3 regions of the Janthinobacterium sp. GL_088 genome follow, and region 2 is predicted to be linked to each of the others. Evidence: predicted binding sites of a transcription regulator. Region 2 holds the regulator's gene; each other region holds the start of a gene.

Region 1 (4,225 bases), 2.6 Mb from region 2:
CTCCCCCGCAACCGCCATGACGGAGCGCAGCGTGCCCGGTCAATGCATTTTCACGGGCGGTGGCGGCGGCGTCGGCTCCTCGACCGGCACGGGGTCGATGTGGGGCGGCGTTTCCGGCGGCGGCGTGACGGGATCGCCTTCCGGCGGTGGCGGCATATCGGGTTCGGGCGTGCTGTGTGCACGCAACAGGGCATGACGGGCTGGTGTTTGCATGTGGCCTCCTTTGCCCCCACTGTAGCCGATGCGGCCAAATCCTGGCGCCCGCCAGTGACGGCATCTGCGGGAACTAAACGGCGTGGCGCCACTCCAACTTGGCAGGTATCTCTCCTGCGAGTGCAAGCGATCCCCATGGCGCGCAAGAAAATCCTCTTCATGGCCGAGGCAGTGACCCTGGCCCACGTCGGCCGCCCCCTGAGCCTGGCCCAGGGTCTGGACGAGAACGAGTATGAGGTGCATTTTGCCTGCGCCGACGGCTATGACTTTTGTTTCAAGCACGCCCCCTTCCGGCGCTGGCGCATCGACAGTATTTCATCGCTGCAATTCCTGCAGGCACTGGCCCAGGGCAAGCCTGTCTACACGGAAAGCACCCTGCACGCGTATGTGGAAGACGACTTGCACCTGCTCAATGCCGTCCAGCCCGATCTCGTGATCGGCGACTTCCGCCTGTCGCTGTCCGTCAGCGCGCGCCTGCAGCGCATTCCCTACATTACCGTCAGCAATGCCTACTGGAGTCCCTGGGTGCGCCAGCACTACACGGTGCCCAGCCTGCCCCTGACAGGCATGCTGCCCATCTGGCTGGCCGATCCGATGTTCCGCCTGATCCGCCCGCTGGCCTTCGCCGCGCATGCCGTGCCCCTGAATCGCGTGCGCCGCAATCACGGCCTGCCATCCTTGGGCAGCGACCTGCGGCGCATCTATACGGATGCCGACCGCACCTTGTATGCGGATATTCCGCAACTGTTCCCGCCGCATGCCATGCCGCCCACGCACGACTACCTGGGCGCCATCATCTGGGCCCCGCCGCTCGACTTGCCGGACTGGTGGCAGCGCCCGGAACTGAGCAGCGGACGGCCCATCATCTATGTCACCCTGGGCAGTTCCGGCCAGGGGCAATTGCTGCCGCGCGTGCTGCGCGCGCTGGCGCCCCTGCCCGTCACCGTGCTGGCAGCCACAGCCGGCACCATCCGCATCGATGCCGTGCCGCCGAATGCCTATGTCGCGCCATTTCTGCCGGGCGACGCGGCGGCCCGGCGCGCCAGCCTGGTGATCTGCAACGGCGGCAGCCCCACCAGCCAGCAGGCACTGACGGCGGGCGTGCCCGTCATCGGCATCGCCGGCAACCTCGATCAATTCCTCAACATGCACGGCATCGCGGGGGCCGGCGCCGGCCTGCTGCTGCGCGCCGACCGCTTCCAGGAAACCACCCTGCGCCATGCCGCCACGCGCATGCTCGACGATGGCCGGGCCAGGCTGGCGGCGCGTCAACTGGCCACGGCCATGCGCGACTATGTGCCCGCGCAACGCCTGCTGCCCCATCTGCACGCCTTGCTGGGTCCGTTGCCGCAAGGCAGCCAGCCTTGACGGGCGGCGTCGGTTTTTCTTACAGCACGTCCGGCAGTACCTGCAGCACGTCAACAAAAGCACGCCAAGTCCTTGATTTCAAAAGAACCTCATGCGTTGGCATGGAAGTCGCTTAAGTCTGGCCATGAGCACCTGCCGACAGGACTCAGGCAAGACTTCCAGACTCACTCAACCACGAGGTGACTACAATGAAACTCTCGAAACTGAAACTGCTCCCGGCCGCAGCGGCACTGGCAATGCTGTGCGTCGCCGGTAGCGCACAGGCGGGTGCCTACGGCTATGCCTACAACAACATCTACGGCCTGCAGATCGCCGCCGCCACGGGTTCCATCACCGCCCTGAACAGCACCACGATCTCGCGCGCCACGGCCACCCTGAATGGCGTCAGCGTCATCAATGGCGGCCCCGGCCTGCTCGACTCGCCCCGCGCCGCCGTCGGCGCCGTGACCAAGGGCGAGAATAATTTCACACAACAAGGTGCCGCGGGCAACTACTCGCGCGGCGATGCGCAGATCGTCAGCACGCAGTTCCCCTCGTTCCCGCCCGGCTCCACCTCCACGCAAGCGGTGAACGTGGCCGAGGCCCACCTGGACGGTCCTTCCGGCACGGCCGATGCATCCGGGCGCAACGGCTCGACCACGGGCTTCTCCGTCAACTTCGTCGTCGGTTCGCCCACGGCAACGCTGAGCTTTGACTTCTTCTCGTCGCCATTCATGCAAGTCTTCCTGCAAAGCACAGTGGGCCAGCTTTCCACCGCGACGGCCAACCTGGTGATGACCATCACCATCACCGACTCGACCGGCGCGACCGTCTTCAACTGGACACCTGATGGCGTCATCGGCTCCGGCATTTTCGGTGGCACGGAATCGGCCGATGCGGCCAACCTGAACACAGGTTTGGCGACTAACTTCCTGACGCGCGGCAACCTGTTTACGTATGACCCCAGCGGTTGCGGCACGCCCACGGGCACGGGCGTGGGCACGGCTTGCGGCGGCCACTTCGCCTCCGTCAGCAATGCTCTAGCGACTGGTAATTACACCCTGACCCTGAATGCGGTGGAAAGCGTGGATCTGGTGAAACAGCAAGCGACACCGGAACCGGGCACCCTCGCCTTGCTGGGGCTGGGTCTGGCTGGCCTCGGCTATGCCCGCCGCCGCAAAGTTGCCGCCTGACCAGGCCACAGGGGGGCTTCACAGGCGAGGGCGTGTCCTCGCCTTTTTTATGTGGCAAGCCTGTCGGTTTTCCTTACAACGCGGCCGACCAGGAGATGAGGATTTTCATGACTACCTTTTTATGCACCCGGCTGCCAACGGCCCTGCTGGCCTTGCTGTTGCTGGCCAGCAGCGGCACTGCCAGCGCCGCCGCCTACGGCTATTCGTACACCAGTGTCTTTGGCCTGGTCATCAGCAATCCCTCCGGCTCCACCACCTTGCTCAGCAACATCGACCTGTCGCGCACCACCGCCACGCTCAATGGCAGCAGCATCATCAATGGCGGCAGCAACGAAATCGATGCGCCACAAGCGAAACGCGGCGCCGTGAGCAAGGGAGAAAACGACTTTACCCGGCAAGGCATGGGCAATGCCTCGTATGCGCGCGGCGAGGCGCAAATCGTCACCTCGCAAATCCCCCCCTTTCCACCGGGCTCGACCAGCACGCATACCGTGAATGCGGCGGAAACCTTCCTGACGGGCAGCGGCAGCGCCGACGCCTCCGGACGCAATGGTTCCAGCACCGCGATGACCGTCAATTTCGTCGTCGGCCAACCGGGCGCGACCCTGGCCTTCGATTTCCAGGCCCTGCCCTTCATGCAACTGTACCTGGACGCGCTGGCCGGCACGGGCTCGGCGGCCACGACGAATATGGCGATGACATTTACCATCATCGATGAAAATGGCCAGATCGTCTTCAACTGGGCGCCCGACGGCAAGCTCGGCTCCGGCATCCTGGGCGGCACCGAACTGGCCGATGCCGCCAACCTCAATACCGGCTACGCGCAAACGCCGCTCACCAGCGGCAGCGTGTTCACCTACGATCCCAGCGGCTGCGGCGCGCCCACGGGCACCGGCATCGGCACGACGTGCGGCGGGCAGTACGGCGCCGTCACGGACCACCTGGTGGCGGGCAACTACACCCTGGTGTTGAACCTGCTGAACAGTTCCGAACTGGTCTACGTGCCGACCACCACGCCGATGCCGCTGCCGGGCACCTTGCCGCTGCTGGCGGCCGGCCTGGGCATGCTGGCCCTGGCGCGCCGGCGGCACTCTTGAAGCACGCGGCCGCGGCTCATTGCCCGGGGGACGGCGCGACGAGCAAGTCTTGCAGCGGACGGCGCAGCGAGCGCGCACTGGCCGCCGGCCCGGCACCTATGCGCCCGAGAAACACGGCCCGGTCAAACGCCGCCTCCCCCAGCACGGCCTGGCACCGCACGGCCAACTCCTGCGCCAGCTCCTGCATGCCATCGGTGCGCGAAAAACTGCGCCGTTCGCGCACATAGCGGGAAAAGATCAGCGGCGTCAGTTCCGGTTGCAATTGCAGGCCCAGTTGCGTGGCCGTCAGCCAGAAGCGCTGCATGGCGCGGCCGGCCGCCACGTAATCGTCGATGTGGCGCGGCGGCGCCTCGGCCAGCAGCACGAAATGCGCGG
Region 2 (4,225 bases):
GACCAGGGGCATGACGTCAAGGTCATGTTCCTGACGGCCACCACGCATTCGCTGGTGGCGCGCTTCTCGGAAACGCGGCGCAGCCATCCGCTGTCGCATGAATTGCGTCCGAACCAGAATCCGGCCAGCCGCCGCACCCTGATCGAGTGCATTTCGGAAGAACGCGAGCGCCTGTCGGCCATCGAACAGCTGGGCCATGTGATCGACACGTCGGAACTGAGCGCCAATAAATTGCGCGCCTGGATCAAGGATATCGTCGCCTCCGAGCGCGCGCCGCTGACCCTGTTCTTCGAATCGTTCGCCTTCAAGCTGGGCGTGCCGCTGGACGCCGATTTCGTCTTCGACGTGCGGGCCTTGCCAAATCCCTATTACGACCTGGCCCTGCGTCCCCTCGACGGACGCGACGCGCCCGTGATCGCCTTCCTCGATGCGCAGCCGAGCGCGCTGGAACTGCTGGCCGATATCCGCACCTTCATCGAGAAATGGTTGCCGTCATTCAAGTCCGACAACCGCAGCTACCTGACGGTGGCCCTGGGTTGCACGGGCGGCCAGCACCGCTCCGTGTACATGGCGGAACGGCTGGCGCAGTATTTCGGCCCGAACGAAAGAGTCGTGCTGCGCCATCGCGAGCGCGCTTGATTAGTCGAGGTGGCGCAGCGGATGCGCTTGCGCCGGCCAGACGGGGACAAAGAAGCGCGCCACCATGGCCGTGTCGACGTCGTCCAGGCTGGCAGGATTCCAACGGGGCGCATTGTCCTTGTCGACCACCAGCGCGCGCACGCCTTCGAGCACTTCGCCATGCTCGAAATTATGGCGCACCACCGTGCGCTCCAGGCGCAGGCAATCGGCCACGCCCAGGTGAACGCCCCGCTGCAGCAATTCCAGGGTGACCGACATCATCAAGGGCGAACGCAAACGCATGGCCGCCAGCGCCCTGGCGGCGAACGCACAGTCGTCCTGCGCCAGCGAGGCCATGATGGTCGCCACCGAACCCGCACTGAAATGACGGTCCAGCGCCGCACGCGCCGTGGCCAGCGGAGATACCCCCGCCTCGGCCTGGAACGGTGCCGCCAGCGCCTTGATGGCTACCGGCAAGGCCTCGCCCGGAGTCGAGTCGAACAGGGCCAGCAGCGCCCCCATCTGCGCCTCGGGCAGGTAGACATCGGCCAGGCCCGTGTACAGGGCATCGGCCGCGTTGATCGTCAGGCCCGTCAAGCCCAGATACAGGCCCAGCTGGCCGGCCAGGCGGGACAGGAAATAACTGCCGCCCACGTCAGGGAACAGGCCGATATTGACTTCCGGCATGGCCATGCGCGTGCGGCCCGTCACGATGCGCAGGCGATTGCCGGGCCCGGCTTGCGCCACGCCCATGCCGCCGCCCATCACCACGCCATCCATCACGGCAATATACGGTTTCGGATAGAAATGAATCACATGATTTAACACGTATTCTTCCGTAAAGAAATCTTCCAGCAGGGCGCTGCCGCCTTGCGGCGTGGCCAGGCCCGCATCGTAAAAGAAACGGATGTCGCCGCCGGCGCACAGGGCTTTTTCGCTGCTGGAACGGATCACGACGGCGTCCACGTGCGGATCATCGCGCCAGGCCAGCAAGGTCGCACTCAGGGCGCGCACCATCTCCAGCGACAGGGAATTCAAGGCTTTCGGACGGTCGAGCACGATGTGCCCGGTGCGGTTGCGGATGGAGGTCTGGACGAAGTCGCTCATGGCAGGCAGGAAAGAAGTGAAAGTGCAAACATTCTAGCGCCTGCGCGGGGAAGATTGCGTTCAACAGGTCCAGGCGCAAAAAAGGGCGCAAGATGTGCGCCCTTAGTTGATCACAACTGCTGGAAGCGGGTGGCCTTAGACGGCGACGACGGCTTCTTCCTCGGAGTTGTCTGGCAGATGCTTGATCGCCTCTTTACCGTGCCCTTGCACTTTGGTTTTGTATTTCATCACTTGCCTATCGAGCTTGTCGATCAGGGTATCGATCGCGGCGTACAGGTCGTGCGCCAAGCTTTCCACATAGACAGTCTTGCCACTCAAACGCAGGTTGACTTCAGCCTTTTGACGTTTTTCTTTCTCTTTGAGGTTATCCACGGTCAGAATCACGGCGATATCGATGACTTGATCGAAATGACGTTTCACGCGCTCCAGCTTCGTTTGTACGTATTCACGGATGGCTGGTGTCACTTCGAGATGATGTCCGCTGATGGTGAGATTCATACACACTCCTAAAGATGATCGGGTTCGTGCGGTCCATCCTATCCGGCCCGCAGAGGAACCGAAAAAAACTTACAAACACTTACGCAGGCTCACTGGCGGAATTTTCAACGCTTCCCGGTATTTGGCAACAGTACGTCGCGCAATCACCATGCCTTGTTCCCCCAGCATGTCCGCAATCTTACTGTCGGATAAAGGATTTTTAGGGTCTTCTGCTCCTGTCAGTTGCACGATCAATGCCCGTATCGCCGTCGATGACGCTTCGCCCCCCGCTTCGGTGGCGACGTGGCTACCAAAGAAATATTTCAACTCGAACATGCCGTGCGGGGTCAGCATGTACTTTTGAGTTGTTACCCGCGAGATAGTACTCTCGTGTAAACCCAGTGTATCAGCTATTTCACGGAGCACAAGGGGGCGCATGGCAACGGCCCCATGCGAGAAAAAGTTCTTTTGTCTTTCTACTATCGCCTGTGCCACGCGCAGGATCGTGTCGAAGCGCTGGCGCATATTCTTGATCAGCCACTTGGCTTCCTGCAACTGTGCGCCCATGGCGCCCTCGCCCTTGCCCTGCTTGAGCAAGTTGGCGTACATGGCGTTGACACGCAGGCGCGGCATGACGTCGTTGTTCAGGGTCACTTGCCAGCCATTGCGCGCGCGCTTGACGACGACGTCGGGCACCACGTAATCGGAGACGTCCGAGGCGAATACGGCGCCCGGATGCGGATTGCACTGGCGAATCACCGTCTGCGCCTCGCGCAAGTCTTCATCGTCGCAATCGAGGGCTTTTTTCAGCTTGTTGAAATCGCGCTGGGCAAACCAGGCCAGGTGCTTTTCGACGATGACGAGGGCCATGCGCCGCGTCACCATGGCGATGTGCGGCAAGCGCTTGATTTGCAGCGCCAGGCATTCGGACGCATTGCGCGCGCCCACGCCGGGCGGATCGAAACTTTGCAGCAGCGACAAAGCCGTGCGCATCTCGTCGGTGTCGATTTCCAGCTCTTCCGGCAGGCGTGCCAGGATGTCGTCGAGCGACTCTTCCAGGTAGCCATTGTCGTCGAGCGCGTCGATGATCAGCTCGACCAGCGCGCGATCGCGCAATTCCAGCACCGTCACGCGCATCTGCTCCATCAGGTGCTCGCGCAGGGTGCAGTGATGGGCCTCCAGTTGCGGACGCGAATCTTCATCGTCGGGCGCCTTGCCCCGGCTCGCCTCGCTCCAGTCGCTGTCGCCGCCCTCGGCGGCGGCCGGGCTGTCGCCCGCCTCGCCATCAAAGGTTTCCGCTTCGGCCGGCGCGGCGGGCGCGTCCTGGCCTGGCGGCTGGGGTGGCGCTTCGGCCGGCGCTGCCGTGGAACTCAAGGCCCCGTCGGACAGCAGGCGCAGCGAACGGTCGAGCGGATCGTCGAGGCGTTCAAGCAAGGGATTATCCGTCAGCAATTGCTCTAATTCCTGGTGCAATTCCAGGGTAGACAATTGCAACAGGCGTATCGATTGCTGCAACTGCGGCGTCAGTGCCAGGTGCTGCGAAGTGCGCAGCTGCAATGATTGTTTCATTGGCTTACATGCGGAAGTGTTCGCCCAGATAGACCCGGCGTACCGACTCGTTCGCGATGATGTCGTCGGGGCGTCCCGACGCCAGCACCGAACCCTGGTTGATGATGTAGGCACGGTCGCAAATACCCAGCGTCTCGCGCACATTATGATCGGTGATCAGCACGCCGATATTGCGCTCCTTCAAGAAACGCACGATGCGCTGGATCTCGATCACGGCGATCGGATCGACGCCGGCGAACGGCTCGTCGAGCAGCACGAAACGGGGATCGGTGGCCAGCGCACGGGCAATTTCCACGCGGCGGCGTTCGCCACCGGACAGCGACAGCGCCTGGTTCTCGCGCAGCTTTTCAATCTGCAAGTCAGCCAGCAATTTATCCAGCCGCTCCTCGATCTCGGCCTTCGTCAGCGGACGGCCTTCGACGGTCTGGATTTCCAGCACGGCGCGGATATTGTC
Region 3 (4,225 bases), 2.7 Mb from region 2:
GCTGTCAAAACCTTCCTGCAGTACGATGCGGCTGCCCTCGGCTTCCTGACGCACGGCGTCGATGGTGAAATACTCGCGCATGACCTTGGCGCAGCCCTCATGCACGACGCGGGCGGCCGCGCCGATGTCGGCATCGGCATGGCTGCCCAGGTTTTCCTGGGTAAAGTCGATCAATCGCGCTTCGCGTTGCAGCAGTGCCAGCAATTGCAGGGCGGCATCGGGCGTCGCTTCTTTCAAGATGACGGGCGCGGCGGCTGGCGTCGGCACGGGAGCAGGCGCCGGGGCCACGGGAGCGACGGGTGCAGCCTCGGGCAGGGACAGCTTTTCCACGCGGGCCGCATAGGCGGCGTCCGACAGGGTGCTGAAGAAGGCGCCGAAAGCCAGCGGGATACGGCGCCAGAACGATGGGTGGGACGATGAAGTGCTCATAGGGAACTCGTTTCTCTGATCTGTAGGGAGGCGTCGGCGGCGCGCCCGGTGGCGGGGCCGCTTCGCAGGGTAGTGCTTGTGCCGGGTCTATGTGGCCGGTTGCGTTTGCCCGCATGATACCAGCTACCGGGCCGGCGCCAAAGTCGCCGCCCCCCGCGCAGAGAGCCTGACGCGTGGATTTTCTTTGTTCCTGCGCAAGGAAACGCTCGATTTCATGCTGTTTCGACTAGAATCGCGCATTATCTTTTTGCATGACCTGGATGCCATGTCTACCGACTTTTCCATCTATCTAGCCAGCAGCCTGTATATCGACAGCGACCATCCAGCCGTGCGCGCCAGGGCGGCCGCATTGGCGGCAGGCGCGGTGGGCGACGCCGCCATCGCGGCCCGATGCTTTGCCTTCGTGCGCGACGAGATCGCCCACAGCTGGGACTACCAGCGCAATCCCGTCACCTGCCGCGCTTCCGACGTCTTGCAGCATGGCACGGGATACTGTTATGCGAAGAGCCATTTGCTGGCCGCGCTGCTGCGCGCCAACGGCATTCCTGCCGGCCTGTGCTACCAGCGCCTGGCTGTCGGCGAAGCGGGGCCGCCGTTTTGCCTGCACGGCTTGAATGCCGTGTATCTGCAAGACTTCGGCTGGTACCGCATCGATGCGCGCGGCAACAAGCCCGGTGTCGCGGCCGCCTTCACGCCACCGCGCGAGCAGCTGGCCTTTCCCGTGCTGGCGCTCGAGGAACGCGACTTGCCGGAAATCTGGCCGGCGCCGTTGCCGCAGGTGGTGGCGTCCCTGACCGTCTATGCCACCGTGCAGGACGTGGCGGCGCACTTGCCCGATATCGAATTGTTGCCTCTACAAAAATAATCCAAAGAAAGAAACCATGAAAAAAATCTGTATTGGCTTGATCGGCCTGATGCTGCTGGCCGGTTGCGGCAGCAAGGGCGAGAGCGGCGGACAATCGAGCGCCGCGCGCCTCGATGGCAAGGAAAAGGGCAGCGAGTTTCTTGCCTATGAACATAATGTCAGCGTCGATACGAATGAGGCGCAAGTGCGGCCCCTGTATGAAAAAGTGGTCGCCGCCTGCAAGGCCGACACGGAAAACGGCTGTCTGCTGCTCGATTCCAGCGTCGACAGCGGCCGCTACGTGCATGCGCGCATCAGCATGCGGGCCAAGCCTGCCGGCATCAAGAAGCTCGTCGCGCTGGTCGCGGCCGAAGGCGACGTCACCAGCCAGGGCACCAAGGTGGAAGACCTGGGGCGTCCCGTGCTCGACAGCAAGAAACGCCTGGAAATGCTCAAGCAGTACCAGGCGCAATTGCAAGACCTGGAAAAGCGCTCGGGAGCTAACGTCGACGCCCTGATCAAGGTGACCAAGGAACTGGCCACCGTGCAAGTGGAACTGGAGCAGGCGACGGCGGCCAACGCGCTGTTGATGCAGCGCATCGATACGGACTTGCTGAACGTCGTCGTCAGTGCCGAAGGCAAGCAATCGTTCTGGCGCCCCGTCAAGCGCGCGCTGGGCAATTTCACGGAAAACCTGTCGGAAGGCGTGGCCAACGCCATCACGGCCATGGCCTATATCCTGCCGTGGCTGATCGCTTTCGTGCTGCTGTTCCCGCTGGGACGCAAGGGCTGGCGCCGCTTGAGAGGCGTGCCGCGCAAGGATTAACTTCCTCGGCGCACTGTTTTACGGCAATTTGAAACCTGGCTGCACAGTCCTTGTGCAGCCAGGTTTTTTTTCGTGCGGCGACAGCGGCGTGCACCATGCTGGACGCCTGTTGGCGCTGGCATGCATTCTGCTTTAACAACATCGCAGGCTTAGCTCGACCCCCCACGAACCCATCACAGGAGTCCCCATGTCACGACGCATCATCCTGAAAGCGGCCGCCGCCGGCGCACTGGCCCTGGCCACGTCCACTTACATGCAGGCAGCCTTTGCCGCCGATACGATCAAGGTGGGCATTTTGCACTCCCTGTCGGGCACCATGGCCATTTCCGAAACGTCGCTGAAAGACGTGGCTTTGATGACGATCGCCGAGATCAATGCCAAGGGCGGCGTGCTGGGCAAGAAGCTGGAAGCCGTCGTCGTCGATCCGGCATCGAACTGGCCTTTGTTCGCGGAAAAAGCGCGCCAGCTGGTGACGCAGGATAAAGTAGCAGTCGTGTTCGGCTGCTGGACGTCCGTGTCGCGCAAGTCGGTGTTGCCTGTGTTTAAGGAACTCAACAGCCTGCTGTTTTACCCGGTGCAATACGAGGGCGAGGAGCTGGAAAAGAACGTGTTTTACACGGGCGCCGCGCCCAACCAGCAGGCGATCCCGGCCGTGGAATACCTGATGAGCAAGGATGGTGGCGGCGCCAAGCGCTTCGTGCTGCTGGGCACGGATTACGTGTATCCGCGCACCACCAACAAGATCCTGCGCGCCTTCCTGAAAAGCAAGGGCGTCAAGGATAGCGATATCAGCGAGGTCTACACGCCGTTCGGCCATGCCGATTATCAAACCATCGTCGCCAACATCAAGAAGTTTTCCACGGGCGGCAAGACGGCCGTCATTTCCACCATCAATGGCGACTCCAACGTGCCGTTCTACAAGGAACTGGGCAATGCCGGCCTGAAGGCCACGGACGTGCCTGTCGTCGCGTTTTCCGTCGGCGAGGAAGAGTTGCGCGGCATCGATACCAAGCCCTTGCTTGGCCACCTGGCGGCATGGAATTACTTTGAATCCGTCAAGAATCCCGTGAATACGGCCTTCATCAAGCAGTGGAAGGCCTATGCCGTGGCGCAAAAGCTGCCGAACGCGGGTTCGGTCGTGACGAACGACCCGATGGAAGCGACCTATGTCGGCATCCACATGTGGGCGCAAGCCGTGGAAAAGGCGAAATCGACGGACACGGACAAGGTGATCGCCGCCATGGCGGGCCAGAGCGTCAAGGCGCCATCCGGCTTTACCCTGACCATGGATGCCACGAATCACCACTTACACAAGCCCGTGATGATCGGCGAGATCAAGGCTGATGGGCAATTCAATGTCGTGTGGAAAACCAAGGAACCGATACGCGCCCAGCCGTGGAGCCCGTTCATCAAGGGCAATGAGGGCAAGCAAAAGCTGTAAAGAGCCACGCCAGCGCCATCGGGCAATGCGTCCGGTGGTGCCGACCATCAACGCTTTTCCGGGATATCAATGAGGCTATTCACATCGCAGCTGGTCTTCGCCTGCCTGTGCCTGTCATCCATGGCCCAGGCCGCCATCGATCCATCCTTGCTCAAACCGCTGGCCGGCGACGACCCCGATGCCAGGGTCGCCGCCGTCGCGCAGATCGCCGCCCTGGCCACGCCCGAGGCCGACCGTGTGCTGCAAGCCTTGCAGGGCGATGCCCTGTATGCCGCACCCGACGGCACGGTGTATATCGTCGATGGCGAGCAGGCATATGACCCGGCAAGCGGCAAGAACGTGCCGTTGCCGGACGGCATCGATGGCGTGATGGTCAACAACCGCTTGCGCTCGGCCGTGGCGGGGGCCTTGTCGGGCTTGCAGCTGCTGGCGCCGGAGCGGGCCACGCGCCTGGCAGCCGCGCAGGCCTTGCAAAAGGCGGTTGATCCCGCGCAGCTTCCCCTGATCCGCAAGGCGCTGGCGCAGGAAAACGATGCTGAGATTAAACAGATATTGCAGGTGCTGATCGCCAGCGCCAACCTGCATGCGCCCGACGCGGCCACACGCAAGCAAGCTGTGGAAGCGCTGGCCGGCAGCAGCGATGCGCGCCTGCTGCCCGTGCTGCAAGCCATGCTGGAGAAGGGCG

The links. Region 2 encodes sigma-54, which starts transcription at its own class of promoters, with help from an activator protein. Its sites were predicted from a motif close to TGGCANGNAANCTGCTTT; they were not measured.
Region 1: AC3IQ7_RS20780 (EDSAP-1 family PEP-CTERM protein) is a predicted target of sigma-54. The motif match lies at 1,679-1,696, and genes of this name have one in related genera.
Region 3: urtA (urea ABC transporter substrate-binding protein) is a predicted target of sigma-54. The motif match lies at 2,216-2,233, and genes of this name have one in related genera.

The regions. Positions count from the first base shown of each region.
Region 1 covers NZ_CM174453.1:4,677,171-4,681,395, forward strand. The annotation lists gene AC3IQ7_RS20770 (hypothetical protein) at 40-213, opposite strand; gene AC3IQ7_RS20775 (glycosyltransferase) at 349-1,581, shown strand; gene AC3IQ7_RS20780 (EDSAP-1 family PEP-CTERM protein) at 1,770-2,753, shown strand; gene AC3IQ7_RS20785 (EDSAP-1 family PEP-CTERM protein) at 2,861-3,850, shown strand; gene AC3IQ7_RS20790 (nitroreductase family protein) at 3,867-4,225, opposite strand, start outside.
Region 2 covers NZ_CM174453.1:803,792-808,016, reverse strand. The annotation lists gene rapZ (RNase adapter RapZ) at 1-639, shown strand, start outside; gene AC3IQ7_RS03590 (3-hydroxyisobutyryl-CoA hydrolase) at 640-1,725, opposite strand; gene hpf (ribosome hibernation-promoting factor, HPF/YfiA family) at 1,861-2,223, opposite strand; gene AC3IQ7_RS03580 (RNA polymerase factor sigma-54) at 2,293-3,771, opposite strand; gene lptB (LPS export ABC transporter ATP-binding protein) at 3,776-4,225, opposite strand, start outside.
Region 3 covers NZ_CM174453.1:4,543,274-4,547,498, reverse strand. The annotation lists gene AC3IQ7_RS20295 (DUF2760 domain-containing protein) at 1-429, opposite strand, end outside; gene AC3IQ7_RS20290 (transglutaminase-like domain-containing protein) at 695-1,294, shown strand; gene AC3IQ7_RS20285 (DUF4349 domain-containing protein) at 1,311-2,099, shown strand; gene urtA (urea ABC transporter substrate-binding protein) at 2,287-3,540, shown strand; gene urtB (urea ABC transporter permease subunit UrtB) at 3,610-4,225, shown strand, end outside.